3 regions of the Paenarthrobacter sp. TA1.8 genome follow, and region 2 is predicted to be linked to each of the others. Evidence: predicted binding sites of a transcription regulator. Region 2 holds the regulator's gene; each other region holds the start of a gene.
The links. Region 2 encodes Rex, which represses fermentation and respiration genes when NADH is low (regulators of the CRP and FNR family bind a similar motif). Its sites were predicted from a motif close to CTTGTGAANNNNTTCACAAG; they were not measured.
Positions count from the first base shown of each region.

Region 1: the regulator Rex is predicted to act here: its motif matches at 1,521-1,540, upstream of ACNAOT_RS04030 (queuosine precursor transporter).
Region 3: the regulator Rex is predicted to act here: its motif matches at 2,313-2,332, upstream of ACNAOT_RS12795 (glyceraldehyde-3-phosphate dehydrogenase).

Region 1 covers NZ_CP184287.1:803,344-808,566, reverse strand. The annotation lists gene tgt (tRNA guanosine(34) transglycosylase Tgt) at 1-489, shown strand, start outside; gene ACNAOT_RS04030 (queuosine precursor transporter) at 571-1,281, opposite strand; gene ACNAOT_RS04025 (TetR/AcrR family transcriptional regulator) at 1,595-2,257, shown strand; gene ACNAOT_RS04020 (TIGR01777 family oxidoreductase) at 2,257-3,168, shown strand; gene ACNAOT_RS04015 (hypothetical protein) at 3,247-3,699, shown strand; partial or broken gene ACNAOT_RS04010 (methyltransferase family protein) at 3,792-4,175, opposite strand; gene ACNAOT_RS04005 (MFS transporter) at 4,487-5,223, shown strand, end outside.
Region 2 covers NZ_CP184287.1:3,983,546-3,988,768, forward strand. The annotation lists gene ACNAOT_RS18545 (hypothetical protein) at 1-274, shown strand, start outside; gene ACNAOT_RS18550 (hypothetical protein) at 335-538, opposite strand; gene ACNAOT_RS18555 (hypothetical protein) at 537-1,292, shown strand; gene ACNAOT_RS18560 (redox-sensing transcriptional repressor Rex) at 1,340-2,047, opposite strand; gene ACNAOT_RS18565 (glutaredoxin family protein) at 2,123-2,377, opposite strand; gene ACNAOT_RS18570 (HAD family hydrolase) at 2,578-3,438, shown strand; gene ACNAOT_RS18575 (endonuclease domain-containing protein) at 4,002-4,580, shown strand; gene ACNAOT_RS18580 (helix-turn-helix domain-containing protein) at 4,924-5,223, shown strand, end outside.
Region 3 covers NZ_CP184287.1:2,766,896-2,772,118, reverse strand. The annotation lists gene ACNAOT_RS12815 (Nif3-like dinuclear metal center hexameric protein) at 1-219, shown strand, start outside; gene ACNAOT_RS12810 (zinc ribbon domain-containing protein) at 309-1,046, shown strand; gene ACNAOT_RS12805 (YaaA family protein) at 1,077-1,841, opposite strand; RNA gene rnpB (RNase P RNA component class A) at 1,899-2,290, shown strand; gene ACNAOT_RS12795 (glyceraldehyde-3-phosphate dehydrogenase) at 2,590-4,041, shown strand; gene ACNAOT_RS12790 (hypothetical protein) at 4,115-4,324, shown strand; gene ACNAOT_RS12785 (HNH endonuclease family protein) at 4,448-5,223, shown strand, end outside.

The DNA.
Region 1 (5,223 bases), 1.7 Mb from region 2:
GGTGCCATGCCCTTTGACGGGTACGGGATCGGCGGTGCTCTGGAGAAGGAAAACCTGGGCACGATTGTGCGCTGGTGCAACGAGGAACTGCCCGAAAACAAGCCGCGGCACCTGTTGGGCATCTCCGAACCGGACGACATCTTTACGGCCATCGAGAACGGCGCCGACACGTTCGACTGTGTCTCCCCCACACGTGTTGCCCGAAACTCGGCGTTCTACACCCCGTACGGCCGGTTCAACCTGTCCGGGGCCAAGTACAAAACCGATTTCGGGCCACTGCAGGACGGCTGCGACTGCTACACCTGCGTGAACTATTCACGGGCCTACATCCACCACCTGTTCAAGGCCAAGGAAATGCTCTCGGCAACCCTGATCTCCATCCATAACGAGCGCTTCGTGGTGAAAATGGTGGACGACGCGCGCCTGGCTATCGAATCCGGGGACTTCTTCGAGTTCAAGGCGGAGACCCTGGGTCGGTACTACTCGTAGGCGTCGAGATCGCCGGAAGCATGCGTGAGCGTGCGGAAACTTCCGGCGAACTCACACGTTTCCGGCGATCTCGGCCCGAGACTAGGCTGCGGCTACCCCGTAGCTGGGCTCGCGCTTCTTGATCCAACCAACCACCAGCACGGTGACGGGGACGAACAAGAACTCCACGGCCGTCTTGTAGACGAAGCCAACCAGGACGTAGTTCAGGAACGAGCCGAAGTCCGTGATGCCGATGACCGACGCCGCGATGCTGCAGAAGATCAGGGTGTCCACGAATTCGCCCACCACGGACGAGCCCATCAGGCGCGCCCACAGGGACTTCTCGCCCGTGCGCGCCTTCATCTTCACCAGGATCCACGAGTTGATGGTCTGCCCGGCCAGGAAAGCGAGCAGTGAACCGAGGACGATCAGCGGAACCGGGCCCAGAGCACCTTCGATGGCTGCTTGCTTTGCGGTGCCGTACTCGTCGCTGAAGCCGGGAAGCACGATGATGATCCAGTAGCAGAGCGATGCGAACACCGAGAGCGCGAACGAAGTGATGATGGCTTTGCGCGCCACCTTGAAACCGTAGACCTCGCTCATCACGTCGCCCAGGATGTAGGCGATCGGGAAGAGGAAGAACCCGCCGTCAGTGATAATCGGCCCGATCACCACGCCCTTGGAAGCGCCGATGTTGGACAGGATCAGCACCACAGCCATGATGGCCAGCATGATGCCGAAATACGGGGAACCGATGGAAGCGAAGCGCGGAGCGGGCTTGCTCAAAGTACTGGAGCCTGAGGGCGAGGGCATGGGTCATCCATTTCGTAGTGGTTCGCGCAGGCTCCCTGGTGAGGGAACCCCGCTGTATTAGCACTGTGGGTTGGTGGGGCATCCGGCCCGGCACCGATTCCATTCTCCCACTCCTTCATCCCCAACGCTCGCTCACCTCCCACGTGCTTGAATCAAACGCTCGCTCACCTCCCACGTGCTTGACCCCAACGCTCGCTCACCTCCCATGTGCTTGAATCAAACGCTCGCTCACAGACCCACTTTTGAACACGTTCAGAAACCATGGCATACTCATTCTTGAACACGTTCAAAAATGAGCTTGAGGAGCGGCACCATGGCAGCAAAGAGTGAGCAGACCCGCCAGCTGGTGGCCGACGTCGCGCTAAAGATGTTCCGTGAAATCGGCTTCGAAAAGACCACCATGCGCGCCATCGCCCAGGAGGCCGGAGTCTCGGTCGGCAACGCCTACTACTACTTCGCCTCAAAGGACGAACTCGTCCAGGAGCTCTACATCCAAGTGCAGGACGAACACGCCGTGGCGGCAGCGCAGGCACTCGAAGGCATCCAGGATCTCGCCGGGCGCCTCAAAGCAGTTCTGCACACAGGAGTGGACGTCATGTCTCCGTACCACCAGTTCGGTTCCGACTTCATTGCGACCGCGATCCGGCCGTCGTCGCCCGTCAACCCGTTCGGCGAGGCGTCCACCGCCGCCCGCGAGGCTTCCCTCGCGATCTTTCGGTCCGCCGTCGAAGGTTCCTCCCCCGCCGTCGCGAAAAAGTTGCGCGGCGATCTGCCCGAACTGCTGTGGCTGGCGTACATGGGCGTCGCGCTGTTCTGGGTTTACGACCGGTCCGAGGGCCAACGCCGCACGCGGAAATTAATCGACGGCGCAGCCCCGCTGGTGGCCCGAGGCTTGTCACTCGCGAAAATTCCCGGTGTCAGCAAGGTCTTCGACGACGTCCTGGGGCTCGTGCGAAGCGTCAAGGAAGACTCGTGATGCGGAGGACGGTGGCGATTGCCGGCGCCAGCGGCTTCATTGGAAGCTACTTCCGGCGTCGGTTTGTTGCTGAAGGATGGGTGGTGCGGACGGTCGGGCGGGACACTTCGGCTGACGCTCAATGGCACGACGACGGCGCCATCACCAAAGCGCTTGACGGCGCCGAATTGCTGGTGAACCTCGCCGGACGCTCCGTGAATTGCCGATACGACGAGCGGCACCGCCGCGAGATTCTGGACTCCCGGGTGTTGACGACACGGGCGTTGGGCTGTGCGGTTGCCGCTTGCGCCGAACGGCCGAGAACTTGGATCAACTCGAGCACCGGCACCATTTACCGACACGCGGATGACGAACCCCAGTCTGAGGCGTCTGGCGAGCTGGGCAGCGGATTCTCCGTGGACGTTGCCCGCGCCTGGGAGGACGAGTTGGCGGCAGCTTCAGTTCCGGACACACGAAAAGTGCCGCTGCGGATTGCAATTGTCCTGGGTGCGGGTGGTGTCATGAGCCCGCTCCGGAACCTTGCTCGGCTGGGACTGGGCGGGTACATGGGCCATGGCACGCAAAAGTTCAGTTGGATCCATGTGGAGGACTTGTTTAGGACAGTGTTGTTCGTGCACGAGCACACTGAGCTGACCGGACCGGTGAACGCGGCAACACCCTATCCTGTGGACAACCGCGAGCTGATGTCACTTGTCCGGCAAAGCATGGGTGTCCCGTTCGGCATCCCAACACCCGCGTGGCTGCTCGAAGCCGGCGCCATCCTGATCCGTACTCAAACAGAGCTTGTGCTGAAGAGCCGATGGGTGGAGCCCCGGAAACTGCTCGACGCCGGGTTCGCGTTTGAGCACCCAACCCTGGCCGGTGCCCTCAACGCGATCACCGCCGGTCAAACCGAACGCTCGCTCACATAAACCACCCCTTCAGCCGAACGCTCGCTCACATGATCACCCCTTCAGCCGAACGCTCGCTCACATCACTCGGAGGTAGTCATGAGCCAGAACCCTTGGTCAATCGATGAAGAGTACGCGCCGGCAACAAGGAGCCCATCCACCGGATGGCGCTACGGACCGAAGGATCGGGTGGTGCTGGGAGGCAAGGGACTGACTCTGGGCATCGCCGTGGCGCACCTGACGTTCTGTGTGTTGCTGTCCAGCCAGAGTCCCGAGTGGGCCGTTGTCTTTTTCATCTACAGCCTGCTCCCCGTCTGGGCAGTTGGTGCCGCGGTAGGTTCCATCCTCGGACTCGCCCTGCGACGCGTTCGGAATCAGTGGCTTCACGTGGCCGCATTCTTCGCTGCGGGATTGCTCATGTGTGTGCCTTTCGGCGCATTTTCGTCCACGGCTTCACTTCTGTTTTCGTCGTCGATTGCCGTCGCAGCGGGAGTTGGCCGCCTTGCCATCTGGAAACTGGTGCGCATCAACCGTGCCGGTGAACCTATATAGCGCGGAACATCCCGCTCATAGTCGGCGTATGCCTCGCCAAATCGCTGTCGGAGCACGGATTCTTCCCACAACGCGCCCAGATGTTCCACCAGCATTCCAGCAGGCATAGTCACCACGGGCCAGGCAGAACCCCTGGAGACCGCCACCCCTGCGTGAATCATCCACCACCCGAGATACATCGGATGGCGGCTCGCAGCATAGGGGCCGGTGGTCACTAAGCCCTCGGGATGGCCCAGCTGAAAGCTTCCCGCCGTTTCACGCCGGCGCTCCCAAACCGCCCAACCGGTGATTCCTGCGCCGGCCAGCACCAACACAGCGCCGGCCGCTTTTTGTCCGACGCTGCGCTCAGGGACGGAAACGGGATGCAAGCGGTTGAGGACTGCATCCAGCACCAGACCCGCAACTTGTCCCGGCGGCAGCGGAACATTGGCTGCCTCCTGTTTCACTGCGCGCGCCACACGCAGAAATGCGCCCATGCCAAGAAGATAACCCCGGCGCTTCAGGAAAGCCACAGCGGAAGCTGCGGCCGGGAATCCAAGGCAAGCGACCGCCGTCGGACCTCAACACGGGCCAGCCGAAACCTAAGGAAGTGTTAGGAAATCCCCCGCGAGCTAGGGCTGTGCCGTGCATCACCCATAGTTTGGAACATGTCCTCTTCACCTTGGAGGGCCTTTCTTAGTCGACGAAGAGCCATGCGCAAGGACGCCATGAGCACCAGCTTCATGGACAGAACGAACTCATGCAAGACACGGCTGCCGTATCAGGCGCCGTCCAGGAAGGTTCATTGATGAGCACCCAACAAGCTGAAACTCTGAGCGAAGCCGCCCAGACACGCAAGGCCGTGAGCAACATCCTCAAGGGCTCCGCGGGCAACCTCGTGGAGTGGTTCGACCTCTACGTCTACACGGTTTTCGCGGCGTATTTCCAGTCGCACTTTTTCAACTCCTCGGACGACCTGCAGGCAGGGCTTGAGGCGATGGCCGTCTTCTCGACGTCGTTCCTCATGCGCCCGATCGGCAGCTGGTTCTTCGGCCGCTACGCCGACCGCAAGGGCCGCAAGGCTGCGCTGACACTCAGCGTGACCATGATGTCTGCCGGGTCCTTCGCCATCGCCATTTTGCCGACGCAGGATGTCATCGGCCTCTGGGCCCTGATTCTGCTGGTGTTCATCCGCATGGTCCAGGGTTTCTCAGTGGGCGGCGAGTACGGTACCAGCGCCACCTACATGTCCGAGGCTGCAACGGCCAAGCGCCGCGGCTTCTTCTCCAGTTTCCAATACGTCACACTGATCGGCGGCCAGATGCTGGCCCTCCTGGTGCTGGTGATCCTGCAGAACACCATGAGCAAGGAGGACCTGACGGAGTGGGGATGGCGCATTCCGTTCGCCATCGGAGGCGTGGCTGCGCTGGTCGTTCTCTGGCTCCGCCGTTCCATGGAAGAAACCCTCTCTTCCGATCAGCTCCGCGCCGCGCACGTCAAGGTTGCGGGCGAAGCACAGCCCGGCACCATGAAGCTGCTGTTCAC
Region 2 (5,223 bases):
CATGATCCTCCTCCTGCTCACTTTGGCGGTCGCCGCCGCCCAAGTGATCCTGGCCATGAAGATGAAGGAAGGTAAAGAGTGGGCACGCCTCGCCTTGACCATCCTGGCCGGCGTTTCCTTGCTACTGGCCATTTTCGGAGCGGTAAATGGTGGCGGCTCCGGGATGGGCCTGGGCGGCAACTGGTTCGGTTTCCTGGTGAGCGCAGTCGCCGTTGTCTTGATGTGGCTGCCCAATGCGCAGCTCTGGTTCAAGACTGTGAAGGGCCACGCTTAGCACTGACTCAACTGCCGTCGTCGTGCGATATCGGCGGTAGAGCGAGACTGAAGGCCGCGGTCAGATCCTTTCGGATCCCGCGGCCTTCATCATGAAGGCGTAAGCCGAGATGATGATTTTTCCATTGAGCTTGAAATACCTGCGTGTGATCATCTGCAGTGTCGGACGCTGGAGGTACGGTGGTACCAGAACCACGCTGGGGGCAGGGTCATTTTGCTGATCCCGGCGGCCGCACCAGCAGTCGAACAAGCAAAGGAATGCCATGAGCAACCCTCCGTACCCGCCCTCAAATCCGGGCGACGACAACAAGCCCGAGCAGCACGGCGCCCAGCCTTCCGCGCCGCAGCCTCCGGCACCCCAGTACGGTCAGCCCGCCGCGCCGCAGTACGGGCAGCAGTCCCCCGCCGCACCCCAGTACGGGCAGCAGTCCCCCGCCGCACCCCAGTACGGGCAGCAGTCTTCCCCGTATGGTCAGGCTCCCGGAGCTCCGCAGTATGGCCAGGGAAACAACTGGCCGAGCCAGCAGCCCGGTCCCACCACCATCCCTCCAATGGTGAACTACGCGTTCTGGATGATCATTGCGGCCGGCATCCTGTCTGCCATCAGCTCACTGCTCCTGGCCACCACCGGAGCCGATTCCTTCATCAACGTGATGAACCAGCAGGCCGCACAGCAGGGCACTGAGTTCCCCGCGGAATCAATTGAGGGGATGCGCGGTGCTATCGCAGTGGGCGCCATTGTCGGTGCCATCTTCTCATTGGGACTTTACGCGCTGGTCGCCTTCCCCGTCCGGAAGGGCAAGAACTGGGCCCGGATCCTGGGCACCGTGTTCGCTGCCATCTCTGTTCTAGGCCTCACCGGACTGTTCCAGTTCGGCGCAACCTACGGCATCATGCAGCTCATCGTGATCCTGCTGGGCGTTGCAGCGATCGTCATGCTGTACCTGCCGGCGTCGGCTCCGTACTTCCGTAAGGCCCAGCCTTTCGGAAACCCGTACCAGAACCCCTACGGTCGCTAAACCCTCACGTTTCCAAGCATTAAACGCGGGCGCGGACCCGGAAAAGGCTAAACAGCCTGGCCCGGTGTCTGCGCCCGTTGTGCGTGGTAGGCCAAGATCTGGAGTTCGGTTGCCATATCCACCTTGCGGAGGTTGACGTGCGGGGGGACCTGCAGGAGCACCGGGGCGAAGCTCAGGATGCTCCGGATTCCGGCAGCAATGACGCGGTCGCAGACAGCCTGGGCCACGGTCGCAGGCAACGCCAGCACCACCATGTTGGTATGGGTCCGTTCCAGGACGCGCTCCAGCTCGGCCGAATCACTCACCCGCAACCAGCCCACTTCGTTGCCGATCACCATGGGGTCCGCGTCAAAGATGGCCACAACGTCGAAGCCCCGGGACTCGAAGCCGCCATACCGCGCAAGGGCTTTGCCGAGGTTACCGGCACCCACAATCGCGACCTTCCAGTCGTGGGTCAGGCCGAGTGCGGCGGCTATGTGCCGGCTCAAGTACTGGACTTCATAGCCAACGCCCCGGGTCCCGTACGAGCCGACGTAGGAGAGGTCTTTGCGGAGCGTGGATGAACTGACGCCTGATGCCTCCGCCAACGCTTCCGAGGAAACGCGTTCCACACCTTCGGCCAAGAGAGAGTTGAGCGCGCGCAAATAGAGAGTCATCCGGGCCACAGCCGCGGGCGGGATCTGCTTGGTGGCAGGTTCGTTTTCCCCGGTTGTTGCGTCCGGGGACGGTTCCAGCGCAGTCACGGTATTCTCCATTGCGTCGCTTTGTTGTTCCACTCTATGACCCTCGGCGGGACTCAACAAAAGCCATTACCTGCGGGTAACCCCACCTCAGCCTTCCAGGACTTTCTTCAGTGTGCGGGTGAGCCGTTCCTCATCGATCTTCCAAAAATCCCGCTGGATGCCGTCAACCAGCACCACAGGAATTTCCTCTGCGAAGCGCTCCTGGAGTTGGGGGTCGCCGTCGATCTTCTGCTCGGTCCACTGCACGCCAAGGCTTTTCGTGACGCGCTCGACGGCGGCGCGCGCTTCCGTGCAGAGGTGGCAGTCAGCTTTGGTCAGAAGTACGACGTCGGGAATAGCCATGTCTCAAAGGTAACCGCCCCAACGCTCGCTCACACCCCACCCCCTTCCCACCAACGCTCGCTCACACCCCACCCCCTTCCCGCCAACGCTCGCTCACACCCCAACCCCTTCCCGCCAACGCTCGCTCACACCCCAACCCCTTCGGCGACTCCGCCTGTGCGCCCTCAACGCAGTTCCCGGCGATTGACTAGACTCAAGGCATGCCCGAGGAGAAGAACGCCGCCGTGGTCGCAGATGCCTTGGTGCAAAACACCGCGCAGAGGGACGCGGCAAAACAGGATCACGTGCGGAAGCACGCTGGCGAAGCCGCCTTCTTCGACGTCGACAATACGTTGATGAAGGGTGCAAGCCTCTTCCACGTGGCGCGCAAAATGTACGAACGCAAAGCGTTCACACTTTCCCAGGCCGCCGGATTCGCTTGGAAGCAGTTCAAGTTCGTCATGCGCGGCGAAAACATGGAAGACGTCCACTCTGTACGCGACTCCGCGCTGACCCTTGCTGCCGGCATCACTGTTGATGACATCAAGGCCTTGGGCGAAGAGGTCTATGACGAAATGATCGAGTCACGGATCTGGCCGGGAACCAAGGCGCTGGCAGAACAGCACCTTCGGGTCGGCCGGAAGGTGTGGCTCGTGACGGCTACGCCCATTGAGGTGGCCACTGTCATTTCCACCCGGCTCGGCCTAACCGGCGCCTTGGGCACAGTGGGTGAGGTGGACGAAGGTGTGTACACGGGGAAGCTCGTGGGGGACATCCTCCACGGACCTGCCAAGGCGATCGCGGTCCAACTCGTTGCCGATCGCGAGGGATTGGATCTGGACCATTGCTGGGCCTACAGCGACTCCGCCAACGACATTCCTTTGCTCACCATGGTGGGTCACCCCGTGGTGATCAACCCCGATGCGAAGCTTCGGCGGCACGCTCGTGAGAATAATTGGCCCGTTTACGATTTCCGCTCCGGACGCCGCGCGGCCACGCTCGGCCTCAAAGCCGCGACCGTCGGCGGAGCTGTGTATGGGCTGTGGCGCGGGTTCTCAAAGTTCCGTGGTCCCCGCATTTAACGCTCTCTCACATCCCTCGCGCTCAAACCCGTCCCTCTCTCACATCCCTCGCGCATAAACCCAACGCTCTCTCACATCCCTCGCGCTTAAACCCGTCCCTCTCTCACATCCTGCGTGGACCTCGATCAGCCTGTGGATAACTTCCGACGGCTCAAGGGTTTCTGGGCAAGAATGCCGGTATGCAGAAAGCCGCGCCACTTCCTCCCCGACTGACCGCCGCACCCTTCACCCTCGACGAGGCCGAGGCTGCAGGCCTAAAACGGTCGCGCTTATGGAATCGCGCCAAAATCGACGGGGTCAGCCGTGGCGTTTATCGGCCTTCCGATTGGGATTTCGAGCTGTCGGCGGCTGCAAGATCGCTGTCAGCTGCAACTCCCGGGGCATGGATTTCCCATGTAACCGCTGCCCGGATTCATGGCACATTTCTCCCACCCTGGTTATCAGATTCCAACGAATTGCACCTCAGTAAGCCCAGGCATCTCCCCTCAGTGCGGCGTAAGGGAGTGATCGGACATACGGTAGTAGCCTCCGCGGATGAGATCGAGTACGTACAAGGCATCTGGATGAGCACTCGGTCGCGGACCTGGTTGGATCTCGCACGACGCCTGCCGCTTCCCGACCTCGTCTGCATGGGCGACCAGCTCATTCGCACTCCCAGGCCGGAGTTCGAAGAACGCGAGACTGCTTTCACCACGCTTGAAGCTCTTCGCGATTTGGTGGGCCGACACAAGAATCTGCAGGGCGTTGTTCGGGCAAGAGAAGCACTCGACCTCATGCGGGTGGGCGCCGATTCCGCACCCGAGTCGCTGCTCCGCTTGGCGATGTTGGACGCGGGAATTCCCGAACCGGAACTGCAGGTGCAGCTCCGACAGAATGATCCGTTCTCCCCGTCCGCGGACCTGGGCTTTCGTGCTCGGCGAGTGGCCCTCCAGTACGACGGCGGTCATCACCACGAGCGGGAACAAATATTCAGCGATCGGCGGCGCGACAAAGCATTCGAAGCAGCAGGCTGGACGGTCCTCAAATTTGGCAAGAACGACTTGGCAGACAACTTTTCGGCAGCCACGCAGAAGATCAAAAGCGCTCTGCGATCAGCATGGCAGGATCCCGCGGTCAGTGCGGGCTTTTCCCGAGGGACGTGAAAGAGCATCCCCACCAAACCCGAGGGACATGAAAGAGCATCCCCACCAAACCCGAGGGACATGAAAGAGCATCCCCACCAAACCCGAGGGACGTGAGAGAGCATCCCCACCAAACCCGAAGTGAACTGCTCCCCTGAAGTTGGACTGAGATTTTCAGTTCCGATTTGAGGGGAGCAGTTTTTTGAGTTCGCGTAGTTCTTTGTCTGTGGTGCAGCGCGTGTCGGCTGTAGCGTGTTTTGAGAGGGGTCTTGGGTATCGGACGACTGCACGGTACCTAGATGCGCCCCCTGTGCCGGTGAGGTCGTTGTATGGGCTTTGGAGGATTCATGGGCGAGGAGCGCTGGTGACAAAGACACCGAAGTCATACTCTTTCGAGGTCAAACTGGCGTTGGTGCAGCGGTTCCTTGCGGGCGAAACCGGCTCTGAGCTGGCCGTTGAAGCGGGCCTGTCTTCGCGTCAACTGTTGCAGACATGGGTCAGGGCTTATCGATTGGAGGGCGAGGACGGTTTGCGGTCTAAATCGAAAGGCAGGTCGGCTAAAGGGCAGGGTGCGCCTTCCCTGAAGTCCGGGACCACGCCATCCGCGAGGTCCGAGGCCTTGCCTTCGGTGAGGTCCAAGGCTGTGCCGCCAGGGAAGTCCGAG
Region 3 (5,223 bases), 1.2 Mb from region 2:
ATGCGTCACCACCCGGCATCGGAGGCCCGCGAAGGTGCCACAAACGGCAGGCCCTACCTGATCGATGTTTCGCACTTTGCCAGTGAGTGGCTGTGGCTGCCTGCAGCCGCCGAAGCGCTGGGTAACGTGCTCGCAGACCAGGGCTACGACGTCGAGATCCGCGTCAGCGGCACCAACAGCGACCCATGGGACTTCATACTCACTCCCGGCGGGGACTAGAGTCTAGAAAGATACGGGCAGCCCTGACAGATAGTGGCGGTCCGGCCGGACCTGATCCCCAGGACCGGTGGCGATTAGCGGAGGTAAGCGTGGCGAAAGCAGCACCGGCAGAACAATTGAAATTGCTTGAACTGCAGGGGCTCGATGCCAAGCTCAGGTCGCTTGCCGGCCGACGGAAGGTTCTGGAAACAGATCCACGCATCACGGACCTCACGGATGCGTTGAACGTGGCCAACGGCGAACTTGGCGCTGCCAAGGTTGCCGTCCACGACGCCGAGGCCGAACTTCGCCGTGCGGAAGCCGACGTTGAGCAGGTAGCCACCCGCATTGAACGCGACGAGACCCGGCTCAACAGCGGCACCGGCCTGTCCAAGGACCTGGTGGCGCTGCAGAGCGACATTGCCTCACTCAATAAGCGCCGTTCGGACCTGGAAGACGTGGAGCTCGAAATCCTGGAGCGCCTGGATACGTTGCGGGAGCGTCAGGCTGCCCAGCAAGCGATCGTGGACGACATCCAGGGCTCGTTCGGCAGCATCCGGGCTGAGCTGGACGAGGCTATTGCAGAGATTGCCGCTGAAGAAACCGTGGTCCGCGGGCAACGTGCCGCTTTCGCGGAATCACTGGACGCGGGAGTGCTTGCCATCTACGAAAAGACCATTACCAAGCGGGGAGTCGGTGCAGCCCGGCTGTTCCACGGTAAATCCGAAGGCTCCGGCATGATGCTCAGCCCCGGCGACCTTGCCGAAGTCAAAGCAGCCGCAGAGGACGACATTGTTTTTTGCCCGGACTCAGGTGTCATCCTGGTCCGTTCGGCGGAGTGGAACTGACGTAGCCCAACCTCAGCTGGGCAGGAGCAGTCAGTTGGACAGGATGATGTTAAGCGCGTGCGGCTTTCGGGCCGTTCCCTCAACAAGTTCTGTTCTCCAGATTTCCCGTGCGGCCTTCAGGAGCTGATCCGGGGTTGCCGGCGCCTTGCCACGCCGGGTCAGCAAGTGTCGCGCAAGTTCCCCGCGGGTGTGTTTGGCGAAGTGGCTGACAACCGTGCGCTTGCCGTTCGCCTCGTTGAAGACGTTGACATTGACTGTCTGCGTCGCCGGGGGAGCCCAGGCCGCGGCGTAGGTGCTGGAGCGGCAATCGACCAGGAGCTCACCTTCGGCACGTGAGGCGAGGGCGGCGTTAAGCTGCGGCTTCCAGTAGGAGGCGAGGCGTCCGACGTCGGGCAGTGCAGTTCCCATGGACAACCGGTAGGCGGGCACATGGTCGCCAAAGCCGATGGCTCCCCACAGTGCGGAAACCACCAGGATGGATTCGTTCGCCTTCCGGCGCTGCGTCGGGGTCATGCTGTTGTAGCCAAGGGCGTCATACAGAACCCCTGAATAGACCTGATGTGCGGGAGCGGCCGGTTCGGCGTGCAGCCGCGTATTACGTTCGACGTCGTCCCGCAGCGAGGCGCCGACCCCCAACAGCGCAAGGGCATCCTCGTGCGCGCTCACCGTGCCCAACGCTTCGAGTACTTTTGCCCGGTGCGGGTTCAGCTCAGGGAAGCTGAGCGATTCCCAGTTGATGGAGGGACCGTTGGCAGCGGGGGTCTTGCCTTCGGAAGGCGGCAGCAGAATCAGCACCCGTCGATATTACCGGGGTCTTTGGGTGGTCCCAACGCCGGTAGACTGGACGGCGGATGGGTCGACCAGGCGGTCGCGCGTCACGAAAGTGGCTCGAGGAACGTCCGGGCTCCGTAGAGCAGGGTGGTGGGTAACGCCCACTCGGGGTAACCCGCAGGCCAGTGCCACAGAGAAGAGACCGCTTGCGCGTCGTGATGTTTGCATCGCAGCGCAGCAGGTAAGGGTGAAACGGTGGTGTAAGAGACCACCAGCTCCCTGGGTGACCGGGGAGGCTAGGTAAACCCCACCCGGAGCAAGGCCAGACAGGACACGCTTGAGGGCTGCTCGCCCGAGTGTCCGGGTAGGCTGCTGGAGGGCGTCGGCAACGGCGTTCGTAGATGGATGGCCGCCACTCCCTTTCCGGTAACGGCAGGGGATGACAGAACCCGGCGTATCGGTCGACCCATCCATTTATTACTCCCGAATTTCCGCCGTGTGAGTGATTTCACGCCGCGGGGCGGCCTTCACCGCTTCCTTCCGCCCTAGAATGGTTACTGAACGTAGATGTTCTGCCGCCGGGACTGCGTTCGCAGCCGGCGGATTTTCTTTGCTCTCGTTCAAGGCGCTGTGGGTGGACCGAAGCCCGCCGGCGCATGAGCCGCAGGACTACTCCGGGCGGCCGCTGCCATCTGCATACGAAGACGTATGTGGTTGACCCAAGGAAGGTAGTTCTGTGAGCCAGACGTCAGATTCTTGTCTTGATAAGTGGATGGGCCGGGAGGCTCTCGCCGAGGCCATGATTCCGGTGATCGGCCGGTTGTACCGGGAAAACAACGTGGTCACGAGCATCCACGGCCGGAGCCTGATCAACAAGTCCACCATGAACATCCTGAAGGCCCACCGCTTTGCGCGCCGGATGAGCAACCACGAGCTGCTGCTCGAAGAGACCGCACCGCTGCTGAACGCCCTGTCCGAGCTGGAACTCGGCGCAGCCGCCATTGATATCGCACGTTTGACAGAGAAGTTCCGGGCCGAAGGCAACGGCGCCTCGCTGGATGAGTACCTGCGTGCCGAGCTCGCCGAAATCGTGGGAAAGCGTGGCGCAGACGACCGCACCAGCACCGACGTCGTTCTTTACGGCTTTGGCCGCATTGGCCGCCTCCTGGCCCGCATCCTCATTGAGAAGGCCGGTGGCGGGCACGGCCTGCGACTCCGCGCGATCGTAGTGCGCAAGGGCGCCGAGAACGATCTTGTGAAGCGCGCCAGCCTGCTGCGTCGTGACTCGGTACACGGTTCCTTCGAAGGCACCATCCGCGTGGACGAGGAAGCCAACACCATCACCGCCAACGGCGTGCAAATCCAAGTCATCTACTCGGACAACCCGGCCACTGTGGACTACACGGCCTTCGGTATCAAGGACGCCCTGGTGGTGGACAACACGGGCCGCTGGCGCGACGCCGAGGGTCTCTCCCAGCACCTGCAGAGCAAGGGTGCTTCCCGTGTGCTGCTCACTGCACCGGGCAAGGGTGAGCTGAAGAACATCGTCCACGGCATCAACCACCGGGACATCTCCGATGATGACAAGATCGTCACCGCGGCATCCTGCACTACCAACGCCATTACGCCGGTGCTGAAAGCCATCAACGACAAGTTCGGCATCATCCACGGCCACGTTGAGACTGTGCACTCCTTCACAAATGACCAGAACCTGATCGACAACTTCCACAAGGGCGATCGCCGCGGCCGTTCCGCGGCCCTGAACATGGTCATCACGGAGACTGGTGCCGCCAAGGCCGTAGCCAAGGCACTTCCGGAACTGCAGGGCAAGCTCACGGGCAATGCCATCCGCGTTCCTACTCCGGATGTTTCCATGGCCATCCTGAACCTCAACCTTGAAAAGGGAACCACCCGCGACGAAGTCAACGACTTCCTCCGTGAGATGTCCCTGCACTCCGATCTTCGCAAGCAGATCGACTACATCGACTCTCCCGATGTTGTCTCCACTGACTTCGTTGGCTCACGCCGCGCGGGCATTGTTGATGGCCTCGCAACGATTTCCAACGACAAGAACCTCGTTCTGTACGTCTGGTACGACAACGAGTTCGGCTACTCCTGCCAGGTAGTCCGTGTCATGGAAGAAATGGCCGGCGTGAACCCGCCGTCGTTCCCGGCACGCGACGTGGTTGCTCCCATCGCAGTGCTTGAAGGCGCTGGAGCCTAAGCACGCCGAAGTATTCACGGGTTTCCCGGCTGAGTCACTGGTATCAGCCGGGAAACCTGACCAAAATGGGTTCATGGAAAACGAATCAACGTTGGAACATGAGACCACTCTGGAGCACGCCCTGGACGTCGCAAAGGCCAACCACAAACAGGCCCAAAAACTTCTGGATCAAGCTATCGCAGCCAACGCTTCCGGCGATGTTCCGGATCAGCGCGTGGAGCAACTGCGAGGCCTCCTCGCGCTGGCAACAGAGGACCTGCAGCGCGTAATGCGTGAGCAATAACCCACTGAAGCATCCCATCTCCGAAGTGTGACATCTCCTGCACACTGTGGATAACGACTCTGACTGTCGGGGCCTTGTCCTACGCTCGTAGGACATTGCTGTTTCCCCACTGGATGGAGTCCCTTGAGTATCACTTGGTCTGCCTACAAACGCGCGCGGCGACGGTCACGTCAGGCGTGGGCCATTCTGGGACTGGCCGCCGCAACCGTGGTGGCAGGGCTTTCATGGTATTTCACCACAGGACAATTCACGGCCGCTGAACCATGGGCCGCCGGCCCTAGTGAAGCGCCCGTCTACAATCCCGGCTGGATGAAACCCCTTCGCGGTGGGGTGCCCGTTGCCCCGGAAAAGGCGAGCGACGCCTTGGAGCGACTCCCGGTAAAAGGGCGCGCGGCCAAATCGGACTACGATAGGGCCGCATTCGGGCAAGCCTGGGCGGACGCTGACCGCAATGGATGCGACACCAGAAACGACATTCTCCGGCGGGACCTCTCGGCGGTCGAATTCACGGAAGGCTCCTCGTGCAAGGTTGCCGGTGGTAGCTTTCACGAACCATACACGGGGTCGCAGGTGACTTTCCGGAGGGGCCAGGACACCAGTGCCGCAGTTCAAATCGATCACGTGGTGGCCCTCGCCGACGCCTGGCAAAAGGGCGCCCAGCAACTCACTGTGCAGCAGCGGCAAATATTCGCGAACGATCCGCTGAACCTGATCGCCGCCGACGGTCCCGCCAATGTTAAGAAGGGCGCAGGTGACGCGGCCACGTGGCTGCCGGCTAACAAGAATTTTCGCTGCCACTACGTCGCCCGGCAGGTCTCCGTGAAAGCGGCCTATAAGCTCTGGATTACGCAGGCTGAAAAGGACGCCATGAAGCGGGTTTTGTCCTCGTGCCCGGAACA